One region of the Oerskovia sp. NPDC057915 genome, then DNA from elsewhere that is predicted to be linked to it. Evidence: riboswitches for the same ligand, from Rfam matches in the RefSeq annotation. Region 1 holds a riboswitch; each other region holds the start of a gene.
What was found. A riboswitch is a leader RNA that binds a small molecule or an ion and turns the genes downstream of it on or off. The one in region 1 is predicted to bind S-adenosylmethionine.
Positions count from the first base shown of each region.

Region 2: it holds a riboswitch for S-adenosylmethionine, as region 1 does, so the genes downstream of both, ACFVQ3_RS08660 (hypothetical protein) here and ACFVQ3_RS04995 (aminotransferase class V-fold PLP-dependent enzyme) in region 1, are expected to answer to the same signal.
Region 3: it holds a riboswitch for S-adenosylmethionine, as region 1 does, so the genes downstream of both, ACFVQ3_RS18010 (methylenetetrahydrofolate reductase) here and ACFVQ3_RS04995 (aminotransferase class V-fold PLP-dependent enzyme) in region 1, are expected to answer to the same signal.

Region 1 covers NZ_JBHVOS010000005.1:86,279-92,545, forward strand. Annotated here, with positions in the region: gene ACFVQ3_RS04990 (GNAT family N-acetyltransferase) at 1-821, opposite strand, end outside; gene ACFVQ3_RS04995 (aminotransferase class V-fold PLP-dependent enzyme) at 904-2,304, opposite strand; SAM riboswitch class IV at 2,346-2,460, opposite strand; gene ACFVQ3_RS05000 (phosphotransferase enzyme family protein) at 2,495-3,400, opposite strand; SAM riboswitch class I at 3,475-3,567, shown strand; gene ACFVQ3_RS05005 (rhodanese-like domain-containing protein) at 3,574-4,038, shown strand; gene ACFVQ3_RS05010 (O-succinylhomoserine sulfhydrylase) at 4,059-5,321, shown strand; gene ACFVQ3_RS05015 (LLM class flavin-dependent oxidoreductase) at 5,450-6,267, shown strand, end outside.
Region 2 covers NZ_JBHVOS010000010.1:71,211-77,477, forward strand. Annotated here, with positions in the region: gene ACFVQ3_RS08650 (polysaccharide deacetylase family protein) at 1-1,268, shown strand, start outside; gene ACFVQ3_RS08655 (cold-shock protein) at 1,451-1,654, shown strand; SAM riboswitch class IV at 1,783-1,894, shown strand; gene ACFVQ3_RS08660 (hypothetical protein) at 2,000-2,374, shown strand; gene ACFVQ3_RS08665 (hypothetical protein) at 2,504-3,277, shown strand; gene ACFVQ3_RS08670 (AAA domain-containing protein) at 3,389-6,267, opposite strand, start outside.
Region 3 covers NZ_JBHVOS010000034.1:17,008-23,274, forward strand. Annotated here, with positions in the region: gene ACFVQ3_RS18000 (hypothetical protein) at 1-298, opposite strand, end outside; gene metE (5-methyltetrahydropteroyltriglutamate--homocysteine S-methyltransferase) at 448-2,802, opposite strand; gene ACFVQ3_RS18010 (methylenetetrahydrofolate reductase) at 2,823-3,872, opposite strand; SAM riboswitch class I at 3,985-4,087, opposite strand; gene ACFVQ3_RS18015 (TIM-barrel domain-containing protein) at 4,454-6,267, opposite strand, start outside.

The sequences.
Region 1 (6,267 bases):
AGTGCGATGACCGGGGGCAGGTCGGGGACCGCAGCGAGGTCAGGCACGGCGAGGATGCCGTGCGCATCTCCCCCGAACGACTCCTCGCCGACGGGCGGCACCACCGTGAGCACCGGCGGCCCCACGGGGACCCCGGGACCGGGCGCCCCGGCGTCGGGCTCCCCGGCGTCGGTCAGCCCGACCGGTCCGAGCACGGGCACGATGCGCGGGCTCGCGATCCGGTCGAGCAGGCCGAGCTCGACGCCCGCCCACTCGTGCGCCAGGATCGAGAAGCACACCGAGTCGGCCCGGGTCCCGTCAGGAGCCGTGCGATGACCACGCATGACGCCCTCCTCGTACGCGCCGAGGCGACGCATCGCGGCGAGCGAGCGAGCGTTGCGCGCGTCCACCCGGAATCCCACGCGGTGCACGTCCCACGACTCGAACGCATGTCGGAGCAGCAACCATTTCGAGACGGGGTTGACGAGGCTCCCCCACGTGGAACGGGCGTAGAAGGTCCGCCCGATCTCCACGCGCCTGTCGTCGAGCGACAGGTCACGGAAAGCGGTGCTCCCCACCACGAGACCCGAGCCCGCGTCGACGACGGCGAAGGCCGTCAGCGCGCGGGTGGCGCGGGTGTCCTCGATGAAGTTCACCATCCCGACCTCCCCCTCGGGGAGGGTCGTACTCATGCCTGCCCACATCGACGGATCGACGATCTGGGCCAGCGCACCGGCGTGCGCGACAGCCAGGGGTTCGAGGCGGAACCCGTGGCCTTCAAGGTGGACATCGTGCTGCACAGCGCAAATCAGAACACACGCAGGCGTCGCCGCCAAGACCACGGAGCGGTCGTTCGTGAACGACCGGGTGACGCCCCGGTGAACGTTGCGGTCCAGGCAACGTCTTCGCAGGTCAGAGGGCCCCTCAGGCGGGGGCCGGCCCGCAGCCCACGGCGGCCGTGATGTAGCCCGCAGCGGCCGTCGCGAAGAGTCCCGAGAGGCCCGCGACCTGCAGGAGCGGGCGAGGGTCGTCGCTCACCACCCAGCAGCCGTCCACGACCTCGTAGCGGGTCTTGGCCCCCTCGGTCACCCAGGTGCGCAGCGCGGTGAGCAGGCGCTCGATCTCCTCACCCGTGGTGCCGACCCCGATCGACGCCCGGATCGCCCCGGCCGGGAAACCCAGCCGGGCCAGGAGCGGGTGCGCGCAGAAGCGGCCGTCACGCACGCCGATGCCGTGCTCGGCCGACAGGTAGGCCGCGACGAGCCCTGCGTCGGAGCCGTCGACCGAGAACGTCACGACGCCCACCGGGTCGACCGCGTCGGCCCAGGCCCGCACGACGCGCACGCCGTCGATCGCCTCCAGGCCTTCGACGAGGCGGGCCCGCAGCTCGGTCTCGTGCGCGACGAGCGCACCCGGCTCGAGAGCCGCGAGCGCGTCGCACGCGGAGGCCAGCGCGACCGCGCCGATCACGTTGGGCGACCCGGCCTCGTGCCGCGCCGGGGCGCTCTGCCACGAGGTGCCGTCGAGGGTCACGTTGCGCACCGCGCCACCACCGGCGAGGTAGGGCGTGCCGGTGTCGAGCCAGTCGCGGCGACCCACGAGAGCGCCCGCGCCGAACGGCGCGTACGTCTTGTGCCCCGAGAACGCGACGTAGTCCACGTCGCTCGCGGCGAGCGAGACGCCCCGGTGCGGGACGAGCTGGGCACCGTCGAGCAGGACGCGGGCCCCGGCGTCGTGCGCCGCGGCCACGACCTCGGCGAGCGGCAGCGACTCGCCCGTGACGTTCGAGGCGCCCGTGACCGCGACGAGCGCGTACGGGAAGCGGGCGAGCTCGGTGCGCAGGCCCGACAGGGTCTCGGCGACCGTCGCGCCACCGACGAGGACCGTCGCGCCGCCCGTGCGCTGCCAGGGCAGGAGGTTCGCGTGGTGCTCGACGTCGAGGACGAGCACGCGGCCCGGCGACCCGTCCGCCTGGGCCGGGACGCAGCCCGCGAGGAGGTTGAGGGAGTCCGTGGTGTTGCGCGTGACGATCGTGACGTCGTCCTCGCGCGCGCCGACGAACGAGCCGATGGTCTGGCGGGCGGCCTCGTAGAGGGCCGTCGACACCTGCGACAGGTAGCCCGCGCCGCGGTGCACGCTCGCGTACAGCGGCAGGACCTCGTTGACCCGGTCGGCCACGACCTGGAGCGCCGGGGCCGAGGCCGCGACGTCGAGGTTCGCGTACGGGACGCTGCGCCCGTCGACGAGGGGGACCAGGGTGTCGCTGCCCACGACGGGCAGCACGGCACACGAGGTGGGTGCTTCGATGACTGCGTGTGCGCTCATGGCACGTCCTCCAGTGGTCGTCGGAGTACGCCGTGCCGGCCCCTCCGCGCTTGCCCCCCTCCAGATAGAGAGGGACCTGGTCGTCACCCGGGGCACCCCACCGCGGAGGAGGGTTGCCGGCCAGCAAACCGGGGTTTTGCGCTGGCACTCATGACCTGGTGTCCAGGATGGTCGAGGCGCGCGGAGCGTGTCAACCGGTGGGCACCGCGTCTCGGATGGTGGTCAGGGCGGTCTGTCGGACGGGCTGGACCGGCGAGTCGGAGGACGAGTCCGCGAGCGCCCTGGCCCTCCGCGCGTCGGCCCGGTACATGGCCGCGTGCTCCCGGAAGTCTGCCCGTCCCGTCGCGGACGCCCGCTCGTCGGTGAAGGCAGCGAGCTCGTCGAGCCGCGCGACCATGACCGTCAGGACCTCGCGGCGCGAGTACGGCATCCCGTACGCGGAGACCAGGGCGTCGAGCCGCGCCAGCCGGTTCAGCCGCCCGACGGCGTCGGCCCCGTCCGCGTCCGAGGCGTCCGCCACGAGAGGCGCGAGCCGGTAGCCGAGGTAGGCCAGGTCCCAGATCCGGGGGCCCGGGCTCGCGGTGTCGAAGTCGATGAGCCCGGCCACCGCGCCGTCGCGGAAGACCAGGTTGTACGGGGCGACGTCGTTGTGGCACACGACCTCGGCGGGCTCGTGCGGCGGGGTCTGCCACATCAGGGCCGAGGGGGCGGCACCGGCAGAGCTCTCGGGGGCCGTGGCCGTGGCCGTGGCCGCGAGGAACCCGACGCTCGCGTCGTGCACGCGCCGCAGGAGCGCGCCCGCGCCCCGGAGCACCGACTCGTCCCAGACCCACAGGGGCAGCGGGTAGTTCGCGACGTCGCCGGCGAGGAAGGACAGGACCTCGCGACCCTGGTCGTCGACACCCAGCGGTTCGGGCACCTCGGTGACGCCCTGCGCCCGCAGGTGCCGCAGGAGCGCCTGGACCGTCGGCGTCCAGGGCCCCGCGGTCCGGCGGACGGTGTCGCCGCTGCGCACTACGGTCGTCGAGTTCCCGCCGACCAGGGGCTCCTCGGTCTGGTCCGGCGTCTCGCGGTCCGGTGTCGGGAGGTGGCTCATGCGCAGGAACCTAGCCCGACCACCCTGCGAGACACCTGTTCTTTTCCGTGGTCACGGTGGCGTACGATCCGACGCAACCATCCAGAGCGGCTGAGTGACTTGGCACGATGACGCCGCAGCAACCCCCCGGTGACGGGCGAGGGTGCTACCGCCACGACCGATGGAGGATCACCATGAGTGCCCCCGACCGCGCGACCGCTGCCCCGGTCCCCGACGCCCGGCCCGCCGACGGCTACGCCGGCGACATCACGCCCCAGCAGGCCTGGGCCCTTCTGCAGAGCGACCCGAGCGCCGTCCTCGTGGACGTCCGTACCGACGCCGAGTGGCGCTTCGTGGGTGTCCCCGACCTGTCGTCGACCGGCCGTGAGCCCGTCCTGACCCAGTGGGTCGACGTCGCGGGCCGCCCCAACCCGGCGTTCGTCACCGACCTCACCGCGGCCGGGCTGACCCCCGAGGTCCCGGTCGTCTTCCTGTGCCGCTCGGGAGCCCGCTCGATCGGCGCGGCCCGGGCCGCGACAGCCGCGGGCCTGGGTCCCGCGTACAACGTTCTCGAGGGCTTCGAGGGAGCGCTCGACGGCGGTGGCCACCGCGGGTCCGACGGCTGGCGCGCAGCCGGGCTCCCTTGGACGCAGTCGTGAGCGCCGCGACCGGGGACGGCGTGCTGCGCATCCCCGCCGGCATCCCCGGCGGCTCGGGTCGCGGCCCGCTCCCCCGCTCGGTCCGCCCCGACACGCTCGCGGTACGCGGCGGCCACGCCCGCACGAGCTTCGAGGAGACGAGCGAGGCGCTCTTCCTCACGCAGGGTTACGTGTACGGGAGCGCAGCCGAGGCCGAGGCGGCGTTCACGGGCGAGGTCGACCGCTTCATCTACTCGCGCTACGGCAACCCGACCGTGCACACGTTCGAGGAGCGGCTGCGCCTCATCGAGGGCGCAGAGGCCTGCTACGCGACGGCGTCGGGCATGTCCGCGGTGTTCACGTCCCTCGCGGCCCTGGTCGGTTCGGGCTCGCGCATCGTCGCGGCCCGAGCCCTGTTCGGCTCGTCGCTCGTGATCTTCGACGAGATCTTCGCCAAGTGGGGCGTGCGCACCGACTACGTCGACGGGCACGTCCTCTCGCAGTGGGAGGAGGCGCTGTCGACCCCCGCGGACGTCGTCTTCTTCGAGACCCCGTCCAACCCCATGCAGGACGTGATCGACGTCCGCCGCGTGAGCGACCTCGCGCACGCCGCAGGCGCCGTCGTCGTGCTCGACAACGTGTTCGCGACCCCCGTGCTGCAGAAGCCGCTCGAGCTCGGGGCGGACGTCGTCGTGTACTCGGCGACGAAGCACATCGACGGCCAGGGCCGCGTGCTGGGCGGCGCGATCCTGGGCTCCGAGGAGTACGTCAAGGGCCCCGTCCAGACCTTCATCCGCAACACCGGTCCCTCGCTCAGCGCGTTCAACGCGTGGGTCCTGGTCAAGGGGCTCGAGACGCTGTCCGTGCGTGTCAAGGCGCAGAACGCCGCGGCGTTCCAGGTCGCGACGGCCCTCGAGGACCTGCCCGGCATCACGGCCGTGCGCTACCCGTTCCTGGCCTCGCACCCGCAGGTCGAGCTCGCCAAGGCCCAGCAGAGCGGCGGCGGGACGGTCGTGACGTTCAACCTCGACGTGCCCGGCGCCGACGACCCGCACACCGACCCCGAGCTCCTCAAGAAGCGCACGTTCCAGTTCCTCGACGCCCTGCGGGTCGTGGACATCTCGAACAACCTGGGCGACGCCAAGTCGCTCGTCACGCACCCGGCGACCACGACGCACCGCAAGCTGGGCCCTGAGGGGCGTGCCGCCGTCGGGATCGCGGAGACGACCGTGCGCCTGTCGATCGGCCTCGAGGACCCGCTCGACCTGATCGAGGACGTCGAGCAGGCGCTCGCCGCACGCTAGGCCGTCACCGGCACCGCTGGGTGCGGGGTGGCTGTCGTCGGACCGAGCGATCGGCGACGACCACCCCGCACCCAGCGACACGACGGGGCCAGGAATACCCCGGCCGTATCCCGGGGTTGCACCTGGCGATGACTACCTCGCCGCGCCTCTCCGTCCTCGACCTCGTCCCCGTCCGTTCGGGACAGTCCAGCTCCCAGGCCATCGCCGCCTCCCTGGACCTCGTGCGCCTCGCCGACCGGCTCGGCTTCACGCGCTACTGGTTCGCCGAGCACCACAACATGCCCGCGGTCGCCGCGTCCGCCCCGCCCGTCATGATCTCGGCGGCCGCCGCGGTGACCGACCGCATCCGTGTCGGGTCGGGAGGTGTCATGCTCCCGAACCACGCGCCGCTCGTCGTCGCCGAGCAGTTCGCGGTCCTGGAGGCCATGGCCCCGGGGCGCATCGACCTGGGGATCGGGCGCGCGCCCGGCAGCGACCCCGTCGTCACGGCGCTGCTCCGCAGCAGCGGTCCCACGTCGGACGTCGACCGCTTCCCCCAGCACGTCCAGGACATCCGCTCGCTCATGAGCGCCGAAGGGGCGTCGGTGCGCCTCACGACCGGCCAGGTCTACGACGTCCACGCGACCCCGGCCGCCGAGTCGGTGCCGACCGTGTGGCTGCTCGGGTCGAGCGACTACTCGGCGCGCCTCGCCGCAGAGCTCGGGATGCCGTACGTGTTCGCCAACCACTTCTCGGGCGCCGGCATCGACGAGATCCTCGCGCTGTACCGCGAGGGCTACCGTCCGTCGCCCGAGCACCCGACGCCGGAGACCTTCCTGACGGTCAACGTGTCGGTCGCCCCGACGCTCGACGAGGCCCGTGCCCGCGCGCTGCCGCAGGCCCGCATGATGGCGCGCCTGCGCTCGGGCAAGCCGCTCGGTGCGCAGGAGACGGTCGAGGACGCCGC
Region 2 (6,267 bases), on a different contig from region 1:
AGGAGTCGACCGCCGACGCCGGGGACGCGCGCTCGATCTCGACGGTGTCGATCCCCGGCGAGCACTCCCTCTCGCGCGCCTTCGGCACGTTCGTCGACGCGACCGAGAAGGACTACGACGCCGCGGTCGACCCCGCCGGGGTGGGCAACGAGCTCAACGTCGGGTGGGACCTGGTGCTCGCCCAGGGCGATGTCCTGGGTGTGCGGGCCACGACGTACGCCTTCACAGGAGGTGCCAACGGCACGACGGGCGCCCAGACGTTCTACACCGACCTCCCGCGCGCGACCACGACCTGGTCGTCGGACCTCTTCACGGCCGACGGCCGCACGCAGGCCGCACGGTGGGTCGACGCGGCGCTCGCAGAGGCCGGCCTGGGGTTCGACGAGCCGGTGCCGTCGTCGGAGGACACGTTCCGGGACGTGCGGCTGGGTCCCGACGGCGCCGCGACCCTGGTCTTCTCGCCCGGGCTGGTCTCGGCCCGCTCGGACGGCGAGCTGGCCGTGCGCATCGAGCCGGACGCGACGCGGACGGTCCTGTCCGCGGTCGGGAAGCAGATCGCGGACGTCGCGGCGAGCGGCACCCCGTTCACGGGCATCGCACCGCCGCCCGTCGAGCCGCCCCCCGTGACCACGCCGGTCGCGCCCGACCCGTCCGGCGCCCCCGACTGCTCGGTGCTGCGGTGCGTGGCCCTGACCTTCGACGACGGCCCGGGCAAGCACACGTCGCGACTGCTCGACACCCTCGCCGAGAAGCAGGTCAAGGCGACGTTCTTCCTCGTCGGACGTTCCGTCAAGACGCACCCCGACCTGGTCCGTCGCGAGGTCGCCGAGGGGCACGCGGTGGGGAACCACACCTGGTCCCACCCGGACCTCTCGAAGCTCGGCACGGACCAGATCACGGACGAGCTGACCTCGACGGCGGACGCGGTCGAGGCCGCGTCGGGCGTCCGGCCGACGCTCGTACGCCCTCCGTACGGCGCGACGAGCGACACTGTGACCAGTGTCCTCTCCCAGCGCAACGAGCCGGCGATCCTGTGGGACGTCGACACCGAGGACTGGAAGAACAAGGACACGGCCATGACGACCGAACGGGCTCTGGCAGGCGTCCGACCAGGGGCGATCCTCCTGATGCACGACATCCACGCCTCGACGGTGGACGCCGTCCCGGGCATCGTGGACGGTCTGCGGGCGGCAGGCTACACGCTCGTGACGGTGCCCGATTTGCTCGGCCCTGACCTGGTTGGCGGACACGCGTACTTCAATCGTTAGCATCAGGGCTAGCACAGTCGGAGTAACCCCTGTACCGTAGCCGGTGAGATTGCAGTGCCTCGCTTGTCCTTGCGCAACGGCCCCATGCCACCGCGAACCTTGTTACCCAAGAGTTGACGACGAACACCGTGATGTTCGGCTCCAGATCATGGAGCTGTTTGAAACTCTAGAAGGAGATCCCCATGGCATTGGGAACCGTGAAGTGGTTCAACGGCGAAAAGGGCTACGGCTTCATCGCACCTGAGGACGGCAGCGCCGACGTGTTCGCGCACTACTCCGCCATCCAGACGCAGGGCTTCCGCTCGCTCGAGGAGAACCAGCGCGTCGAGTTCGACGTGACGCAGGGCCCCAAGGGCCCGCAGGCGGAGAACATCCGCCCGCTCTGATCTCACTCGCCTCCGGGCGTAGTTGATCATTGAACGAGTGCCCCCGACCGTCTCGGTCGGGGGCACTCGTGCGTCCAGGACCAGGAGCCCCCGTGCTCTGGCGCTGACGCCGTGGTAGAACTGAGAACGGTCCAGAGGACCAGCGAACCGCCCTCCGGCGTGCTGGTCCGGCAACCGCGCGACGCGCACGGTGCTCCCGGAGGAAGACCCGCCCCCGCGACCGCGGGGGAAGAGCGAGGCCCGACGTCGTAGGGCGCCTCCTCGTGCCCCTCACCCGGGGACCTTCCCGGGCGAGCGTACGCACGGGGGTGAGCTCCGTCGTCGGGCACGGAGAGAAGGAGCACCATGGCCGAGCGCGTCATGGACCGCCGGGCGACGGCCGTCGCCTGTCCCCCGCCCGCCGTCTGCGACCGGTACGACACCGGGCACCTCCTGCACCCCGTCCACGAGCGCATGCTCCGCAACCGGCCCTGGGGCTGGCGCGAGGGCCTCGTGCTCGCGGTGCGGACGCGAGACGGCGGCGTCGAGGTCGTCGTCGAGTACGCGACGGGCGAGGGAGCGTGCCGGGTGTGGCACCACACGGCGCTCGACCTCGACCCCGGGTCCACCGTGCGGGTGCACGAGCAGTACCACGCGCTCGAGCTCGGGGGCCGCGGGCTCAACGTGCGCCTGCTCGGCGGGGTGGGCCCCGTCCCGGAACCGGTGCACCCTCCCCGCTGAGTGCGTGGTCCGGCAGCGACCCGCGGTGTCTCGCTGCCGGATCGTGCACCGACGGAACGGGTCGGCCGGGCGCCGCGTTGGACCAGTGAGGGCGCCCGCCCTCCACGGTTCGACCAGAAGGACACGCTCATGGGATTCCTCGACCGCCTCCTCGGCCGCACCCCGCAGGACGACCGCTCACCGTACGGCTCGGCAGACCGCCCGGGCCCGGGAGCGCCCGCCTACGGCACCCCGCCGCCCGCTCCGACCGGCCCCGCGCGCAGCGAGGACGACGTCGCGATCGACCGCTACCGCTACCTGCTGCGCACCGCTCCCCCCGAGGCGGTCGAGCAGGCGCACGCCGAGGCGTTCGAGCGGCTGACGCCCGAGCAGCGGCGACGCGTGCTGGCCGATCTCGGCGAGACCGTGCCACCCCCCGAGCGCGCGACCTCCGACGACCCGCAGTCGCTCGCCCGCATGGCGACGCGCGCCGAGATGCGCAACCCCGGCACGCTCGAGCGGTCGTTCGGCGGCCGGCAGGGCGGCCCGGGCATGGGCTCGATGATCGGCTCCAGCATGCTCGGCACGATCGCGGGCGTCGTGATCGGCTCTTCGGTCGCCAACATGATGTTCGGCCCGATGTTCGGCGACCCGACCGCGGACTTCGCGGGCGACGGCGGGACCTCGGGCGAGGGCGACCCCGGCGCGGCCGAGGCCGGTGCCGGCGAGGCCGGTGGCGGCGAGGCCGGTGGCGGCGAGGCCGGTGGCGGCGAGGCCGGCGCCGGCGAGGCCGGTGGCGAGACGGACCCGGGAGCCGGTGACACGGGCGGCGACTTCACCGAGGCCGGCGGCGACTTCGGCGGCGACCTCGGCGGGTTCGGCGACTTCGGTGGTGGGGACTTCGGCGGCTTCGGAGACTTCTGAGTCCCTCGACCGCCGCTGAGTGCATGATCCGGCAGAGCCTGAGTGCGGAGCAGTTGTCCCCGAGAGCCCGATCTGACGACAACTGCTCCGCACTCAGCGGAGCGGCGTGGCTCAGCGGAGCGGCGCCACGCCCGACTGGCACAGCCCGATGAACGCGCCCAGCTCGGCGAGCTCCTCGGGATGGTTCGGGAGGTAGTCCGTGAGCCGGGGCGAGCGGATCACGACGGCGCACCACTGGCCGCGCGAGACCGCGACGTTGACGCGGTTGCGCGAGAGCAGGAACTCCATGCCGCGGGGCACGTCCTCGCGGGCCGAGGCCGTCATGGAGACGATCGCGACGGGCGCCTCCTTGCCCTGGAACTTGTCGACGGTACCGACCCGCACGTCGCCCAGACCCGCGGCCTGGAGCGCGTGGCGGACGGTCCACGCCTGCGCGTTGTAGGGGGCCACGACGACGAAGTCGTCCTCCGTGAGTGCTCGTGAGTCACGTGCGGTGCCGTCCGACCCACCGGGCCCCGGGTACCAGGTCGTCCCGAGCAGCGCCTTGACCTGCCGCACGATCTCCTGGGCCTCCTCGACCGAGGACACCGCGTTGCCCGCGTGCTCGACCTCGACGACGTGCACACCGGGCTCGACGCCCACGAGGAGGCGTTCGCCCGCGGCGACCTCGGCGTGCAGAAGACCCTCGTACGCGAGCTCGGACACCGCGTCGCACAGCGCGGGGTGCATGCGCCACGAGCGGGCCAGGAAGTAGCCGAACTCGGGCGGCAGCACGTCGTGGCCGCCGCCCGCACGGGTCAGCCACCCGAGCGCCGACTGGTCGACCGGCTCGGGGTGCTGCCCCTGCGAGACCTGCGGGAGCTGCTGCGGGTCGCCGAGCAGCAGGATTCGTCGCGCCGCACGGGAGACCGCGATCGTGTTGGCGAGCGAGAACTGCCCGGCCTCGTCGATCACGAGCAGGTCGAGCTCGCCGTCGCCGAACCGTTCGGCGTGCGCGAAGTCCCACGCCGTCCCGCCGACGACGCACGGCCCCTCGGCGACGAAGGCCGCGGTCTGCGGGGAGTCGACGAGGCGCCAGGGCACGAGCCGCGAGCCCTCGGGCAGGTCCGCCGCCGCGACGTCGTCGGGCAGGGGACCCACGTCCCGCCCGACGGTCGACACGTCGCGCCCCTTGGGCCCCGAGGCCTTCTTGCCCACGCGGTCCGCGGGCACGCCGCCCTTGGAGATGACGCCCGCGAGCACTTTCTCCACGACGTCGTGCGACTGCGCGACGACGCCCACGCGCCACCCCTCGGCGACGAGCCGGCCGACGACCTTCGACGCGAGGTGGGTCTTGCCCGTGCCGGGCGGCCCCTGGACGCCGAGATAGGAGCCGTCGAGGTCTCGCACGGCGTCGGTCACGGCGTCGACGTACCGCTCGGGGCCACCGCCCAGGACGGGCAGCGAGGCACCGGACACCGTGCGCGGCGGGCGACGACGGAGCAGGTCGAGCGCCGGGTGGTCCGGGAGCACCAGGGGCGCCTGCGGCCCCCCGGGGTTCTGCACCTGCACGGCCGTGGCCAGCGCCCGGATCGACGCCTCCTGCTGCGGGGTCGGGAGCACCTGCCCGACCGTGAGCGCCATGGGCAGCACGTCGTGCGGCGCGACCCCCTTGGGCACGGGCAGACGCACGTCGAGGACGTCGACCTCCCGCCCGTTCCCGAGTCGGCCCCGCTCGACGCCGTGGACGCGCACGCTCCCCGTCGACCAGCGCACCGCGCCGCGGGCGGGCTCGATCCCCTCGGGTGCGGGGCCCTCGAAGAGCGCGGTGGCGCCGTCGTACCCGGCCTTGAGCTCCGAGCCGTCCGGCAGCTCGCCGTACAGGCGCAGGCGACGCGACGGGTTGCTGCGCGGCGTAGCCTTCGCCCAGTCCTCGATCACCTCGGCGCGTTCCACGAGGAAGTAGGCGCGCGGCGTCTGCCACTGGTCGACGGGATCCTTGAGGCGCGCGAAGAACTCCTGCCAGAACGGCTTGGCCTCGCGCCAGTAGTACCCGACGCCCGCGCCGAGGAGCGCGACGGCCTCCTCGTCGTCGGTCCGTCCGTCCCCCGAGCGACCGTCCACGCCGCCCGCGAGCGCGCGGACGTCGAGCTCGACCTGCTCGGCCTCGGCGCGCTTGGCGCGGCGCGCGACCTCGGCGTCCGAGAGCTCGAGCGTGGGCGGCAGGTCGTCCTCCCAGCCGTTGCCGAGGGGGGCGGCGAGCACGCCAGGGGCAGAGGTCGCGGGAGCGGCGCGACCCGCGAGCCCCAGGAGGAACTCGTGCAGGCGCAGGGTCGAGAGGCAGTCGTACTCGTTGTAGTCGGCGATGCCGTGCAGCAGACGCTCGGCGTCCTCGGTGCGGCCCGCGTCGCGCGCCGCGCAGTACGTCGCGTAGGCCACGACGGACGCCGCCGCGTCCGTGACGTCGCCGCCACGGAGCTGGTCGCCCATGTAGAGGGGTTCGAGCTTCTTGATCGAGTACGACGGCGCCGAGACCTTGAGCGAGTGGCGCACGGTCGAGTAGAGGTCGACCAGGACGCCCTCGCGCAGGAGGTCGTCGACCTCCTGCTCGTACACGCCGTGCCGCGCCGCGATCGAGAGCAGGTGCGTCTTCTCGTACGACGCGTAGTGGTAGACGTGCAGGCCCGGGTACTGGGCGCGGCGCTTGGCGAGGTAGTCGACGAAGTCGACGAGCGCCTGCCTCTCCTGATCGAGGTCGTGCGCCCAGAACGCGGTGAAGGGCGGCTTCTCACCGGGGCTGCCCGGCCGCTCGACGAGCCCGAACAGGTAGTCGATGTTCCAGACGATGCCCTCGGGCGAGGCGTCGGGAGCGGACCACAGCGGGTCGCCCTCGAAGTCGAAGAACACGTCGCCCGGGTCCGGGCGCGGCAGGTCGCGCAACGGGGCGGGGTCGACGACGACGTAGGACAGCGTGTGCTGCTCGGGCTCGGCCGCGCCGGGACCCGCGTCGC
Region 3 (6,267 bases), on a different contig from region 1:
CCGCGAACGGACGCGCCGGGCCGTCCCCGATGCGCAGCGTGCGGGCCGCGAGGTCGACCGCGACGGGCTTCGCCTCGCGCACCCAGTAGACGAGGAACGGGAGGATGATCGCGAGCACCGCGACGAGTGCGATGACCAGGTACAGCCCGAAGCTCTCCTCGTCGCCGAAGCGTACGAGGGCGATGACCGTGAGCAGCACCGCGGCCAGGAAGGGCGAGACGATGGCCGTCAGCCGCATCTTCTTGCGACCTTCCACCCAGAGCGGCAGGTCGGTCGTGGTCGGTGCGGTGGCGTGCATGGTTCCCCCATCGGGACAGGTTCCTCGCCCCACGGTGGAGCGACGGTGTGCGCGCCGATGCTACTGGTAGCGGGCGCCCGCAAGGAACGGGGAGAACTGCCCGAGGGGCGGCGGGCCTGGGCCCACCGCCCCCCGGGGTGTCGCGTGGATCAGCCGAGCTGCGCGCGCACCGCGTTCGTCGCCGAGACGAGGTTCTCGAGCGAGGCCACGGTCTCCTCGTAGCGACGCGTCTTGAGGCCGCAGTCGGGGTTGACCCACACGAGGCGCGAGTCGATCGACTTCACGGCGAGCTCGAGGAGCTCGGTGACCTCCTCGGTCGAGGGGACGCGCGGGGAGTGGATGTCGTACACGCCCGGGCCGATGCCGCGCGCGTAGCCGGCCTCGGCCAGCTCGGGCACGATCTCCATGCGCGAGCGTGCGGCCTCGACCGAGGTCACGTCGGCGTCAAGGCCGTCGATCGCGCCGATGACCTCGCCGAACTCCGAGTAGCACAGGTGCGTGTGGATCTGCGTCTCGGCGTCGACGCCCGCGGTCGCGAGGCGGAACGAGCTCACCGACCAGTCGAGGTACGCGGCCTGGTCGTCCTTGCGCAGCGGCAGGAGCTCGCGCAGCGCGGGCTCGTCGACCTGGATGATGCCGATCCCGGCCGCCTCGAGGTCCGCGATCTCGTCGCGCAGCGCCAGGCCCACCTGGTTGGCCGTGTCGCCCAGCGGCTGGTCGTCGCGCACGAACGACCACGCGAGGATCGTGACCGGACCGGTCAGCATGCCCTTGACCGGCTTCTCGGTGAGGGACGCCGTGAACGTCGACCAGTCGACCGTGATCGGGGCCGGACGCGTGACGTCGCCCCACAGAATCGGCGGGCGCACGCAGCGCGAGCCGTAGGACTGGACCCAGCCGTTGGCCGTGACCGCGAACCCGTCGAGGTTCTCCGCGAAGTACTGGACCATGTCGTTGCGCTCGGGCTCGCCGTGCACCAGGACGTCCAGGCCGATCTGCTCCTGGAGCTCGACGACGCGGCGGATCTCGTCCTGCATCGCGGCCGTGTAGTCCGCGTCGGGCAGCTCGCCCTTGGCGTTGAGAGCGCGCGCCCGGCGGATCTCCGGGGTCTGCGGGAACGAGCCGATGGTCGTGGTCGGCAGCAGCGGGAGGTTCAGCTTGGCCTGCTGGGCTGCCGCGCGCTCGGCATAGTCGCCGCGCGAGAAGTCGCCCTCGGTGAGGGCCGCCGCGCGCTCACGCACCGCAGGCACGACGACGCCGCTCGCCACCGCGCGCGAGGCCACCGCGGCGCGGGACGCCTCGAGCTGGTCGGCGACCGCGTCGCGCCCGTCGGTCAGTGCCCGGGCGAGGACCGCGACCTCGCCGACCTTCTGGTCGGCGAACGCGAGCCAGTCGCGCAGACGGGCGTCGATCGAGCCGTTCGTCCAGTCCTCGTCCTCGACGTCGTGCGGGACGTGCAGGAGCGAGGTCGAGGTGCCGACGACGACGGAGCCCGCACCCAGGTCGGACAACCCCTCGACCAGGTCGAGCTTCGCTGCGAGGTCGGCACGCCAGACGTTGTGGCCGTCGATCACGCCCGCGACGACGGTCTTGCCCGCGAGACCCGCGACGGGGCCCGCGGGGACGGCGCCCTTGACGAGGTCGAGCGAGATCGCCTCGACGTCGGTCGCGGCGAGGAGAGCCAGGCCGTCGTGCTCTCCCTGCAGCCCGCCGAACGGTGCGCCGACGAGGATCGCGGGGCGCTCGGTGCCCACCGCGAGCTCGGTCGCGAGCACGCGGTACGCCTCGGTGACCGCGGCGTGGACCTCGGCGGCCGGGACGTCGATCGAGTCGGAGACGAGCGCGGGCTCGTCGAGCTGCACCCACGGTGCTCCGGCCGCGGCCAGGGCGCGCAGCAGCTCGACGTACACGGGCAGGACGTCCGCGAGGCGCGAGAGCGGGCTGAAGCCGGGCGCGCTGTCGTCGGCGGCCTTGGACAGCGCGAGGAACGTGACGGGCCCGACGACGACGGGCCGGGTCACGACGCCCGCGTCCCTGGCCTCGACGAACTGGCGCACGACGCGGTCGTCCGCGAAGCGGAACGGCGTGGTCTCGCTGATCTCGGGGACCAGGTAGTGGTAGTTCGTGTCGAACCACTTTGTCATCTCGAGCGGGGCGTCCTCACCGGCGCCGCGCGCGACCGTGAAGTAGCCCGCGAGGTCCAGCGCGCCGTCGGCGTCGGTGAGCGACGCGAAACGGGACGGGACCGCCCCGAGGAGAGCGACGACGTCGAGCACCTGGTCGTAGTAGGAGAACGAGCCGGGCACGGCGCCCGACGAGGCGTCGAGACCGAGGTCGACGAGACGCCGGGCCGCCGCGACGCGCAGCGCCGAGGCCGTGGCCTCGAGCTCGTCCGCGGTGGTCTTGCCGGCCCAGAAGGACTCGACGGCCTTCTTGAGCTCGCGGCGCGGGCCGATGCGGGGGTAGCCGAGGACGGAACCGGACGGGAACGTGGGTGCACTCATGGTGATTACCTCTGAACTGGTCAGACCGAGGAGCTGCCCAGGGCAGGCTCGGCGGAGGGAAGGGGAGTGCCGGAGACCCACGGCCCGCTGGCCAGGTCGGGGGTGCGGGACGAGACGCTGCTCGCGTCCCCCGCTGCCCCACCGCCGAGGTTGACTCCCTCGAGCAGGTCTAGAGCGGCTTGGTGCTTGTTGAACGTGTAGATGTGGAGGCCGGGCGCGCCGGCCGCGAGGACCTGGCGCGCGAGCTCGACCGAGTGACGGATGCCCAGGGCGTGGCGCGCGGCGGGGTCCTGCTCGGCCTCGAGGGCCTCGACGACGCGCTGCGGTGCCGGGACGCCCGTGAGCTCCTCGACGCGTGCGAGCCGGGCCGGGTCCGTCATGGGCAGCAGGCCCGCGAGGATCGGGATGGTGACGCCGGCGGCGCGCGCCTCGGCGACGAAGTCGACGTACGACGAGGCCTCGTAAAAGAGCTGCGTGATCGCGAAGTCGGCGCCCGCCTGCTGCTTCTGCCACAGCCGGCGGACCTCCTGGGTGCGGCTCGTGCCCGCGGCGAGGTTCCCGTCGGGGAACGTCGCGACCGCGATCGTCAACGGCCGGGCGGCCCCGCGCAGCGCGACGCTCGGGCTCGCGGCGCAGCGTGCGGCCTCGACCTCGCGCAGCAGGGCCACGAGCTCGGTGCTCGACCGCACGCCGTCCTCGGCGGGCCGCCAGTCCGGCTGGTCGCGCGGCGGGTCGCCCCGCAGTGCGAGGAAGCTGCGCACGCCCGCCTCGAGGAAGTCCGTGATGACGTCCTCGACGTCCTCGCGCGAGGCGCCCACGCACGTCAGGTGCGCGATGGGCAGCACGGGCGTGCCGTGCAGGAGCTGGCTGATGACGCGGCGCGAGGTCTCACGGTCCGTGCCGGCCGCGCCGTACGTGACCGACACGAAGTCGGGGGACGTCGCGACCAGACGGCGGGCCGTCTCCCAGAACCTGGGTGCGGCGTCGGGTCGGCGCGGGGGCATGAGCTCGAACGACACCGTGGGTCGCGGTGCCTCGTGACCGAAGTGCCCCAGGTCGACGATGCTCATCGCGCGACCGCCACGAGGGGCGTGCTGGTGACGGCCACGGCGGCCGTGCGGATGGCGCGCGGGACCCCGGTGCGGTGCGGGGGTGCGCAGGAAGATGCCTCGGTCATGAATCGCTCCATCGAACCTGGCTGTAGCACCCGTACCCGCGGGAGGCTTCCGTTGGGGGGTTGCTGCGGTGTCAACGAGCCAGGACTCTCGACCGCTCTGGATGGTGTTGACGATCGTAGGGGGAATCCATGATCTGAGCCAATATCCGCTCGAAGCGTGAGACGGAGGGGTCCGGAGGTGTCTCGCGTCCCGTTCCACCGGCCGTCCACGCGGTCGCAGAGTCGCTTCGTCGGTCCCTGCTGGCGCCCTTCCAACGTACGCCTGTCGGTCGACAGTCGTCGGGTCCTGGCCGACCTCGCCCGTGCGGCGCGGCTTGCCTCGTCTCTCCGTCGGTCGGGCGGGCGCTGCTCCACGACGCGACAAGGGCCCCACCCGTCGTCATGACGGATGGGGCCCTGCTCGCCGCCTCCATGGCGTCGTCGTCCGTGCTGTCGGCCCGGGCGGCCTCCTCAGCCGCCGACCCGACCCGCGGGCTACCGCGCGAAGACCGGCGCCAGCCCCTCCCACGCGGAGGCGCGCACGTACACCGGGATGACGTCGCGCGGGACGGCGCGCGTCACGAGCACCCCGGCCCCGCTGGGCTCGCCCGTGGCGGGCTGCCCCGTCCAGGCGTCGACCCACTCGCCCGCCGGGAGGTACGTGGTCCAGGTGGTCGCGCCCTCCTCGGTCACGGGGTGGACCAGCAGGTCCTCGCCGAGCTGGTACTCGTCGGCGTGCTCCCAGACCTTCTCGTCGTGCGCGTGGTCGACGAACAGCCCACGCATGAGGGGAGCGCCCGTGACGATCGAGTGCCGCGCCTGCTCGGCGAGGTAGGGCACGAGGCGCTCGCGGACCTTCGCGAAGCCCCGGAACACGTCCACGACCTCGGGGTCGTCGTTGGTCTCGGCGACGTACCACGGCGTGCGGTCCCGCAGGGGGCGCTGGTGGTGGTTGAACTCCGAGTGGTACTGCATGACGGGGCTGAACGTCGCGGCCGCGACCCCGCGCAGGTAGAGCTCGGAGCCGGGCACGGGGCCCGAGAACCCGGCGAGGTCCCAGCCCCAGTAGACGATGCCGCAGGCCGAGGCCGTGATGCCCGCGTTCATGGACCAGCGGAACGCCTCCCAGGTCGAGTTCTCGTCGCCCGCCCAGTGCAGGCCGTGGGCCTGCGAACCGGTGAACCCGGCGCGGGAGAACGTCACGGGAGCCTTGCCGTTCCTGCGCAGCAGGTCACCGAACGCGCGGGCGTAGTGCACGGGGTACAGGTTGTTGCCCTCGTCGCCCCGGCGCCCGTCGGCGTACCGGAGCTCGTCGCCCCAGGCGTGCTCGCCGCCGTCGGTCTTGAAGCCGTCGACGTCGAGCTCGCCCACGAGGTACTGGCGGCGCGCGGTCCACCACTCGCGGCCTTCGGGGGTCGACAGGTCGGCCATGAGGGACTGCGGGAACCACCAACCGCGGTTGTGGTAGGCGCTGCCGTCCTCCTCGCGGACCGCGTGCCCGGCCGCGACCATGGCGCGTCCGTCGGCGAGCACCTGGGCCTCGTGCGGGACGTCGGGGCCGAGGTCGTGCTCGGTCTTGAGCAGGGGGATCTGCCACAGGACGACCTTGATGCCCCGGGAGTGGAGCTCGTCGATCATGCCCTTCGGGTCCGGCCAGGCGCCGTCGGCCGGGTACGTGAAGTCGGCGGCTGCGTGCGGGGCGCCGTCGGGGTTGATCGCGTACCGGGCGTCGCGGAAGATCGTGATGCCCTCCTCGTCGCTCCACGCCTCGATCACGACGACGCTCACGGGGACGTCGAGGTCGCGGTGCGCGTCCATCTGGTCCATGACGAGCTGCTGGGTGTTCCACTCGTTGCCCGACGCCCACAGGCCCAGGACCCACGACGGGAGCTCCTCGGCCCGGCCGACCTCGTCGCCGAACGCCTTGAGGACCGCCGTGGGGCTGCCCTCGTAGACGCCGACGTCGAGTGCGGCGTCGTCGCCCAGCGCGGCCTCGACGACGAGCAGGTCGGGCGAGGAGGCGGCGACGTCGTACCAGGTGCGACGCGACGTGCGGACGTGGAAGCCCCAGCCGGAGCCGCCGACGACGTGCGCGAACGGCATCGGCATGTACGTGCGTCCCGTCGCACCCTGCGACTTGTACTGCTCGAACACGACGGCGTCGAGGCTCCTGCCGCGCTGGTCGACGGCGTCGAACCGCTCGCCGAACCCGACCACGTGCTCGGACGCGTCGAGGCGGAACGCGAACCGCACGCGACGTGCGCCGTCCTCGTCGGTCCACCACTCGACCGAGCCGGGGGCGACGAGCG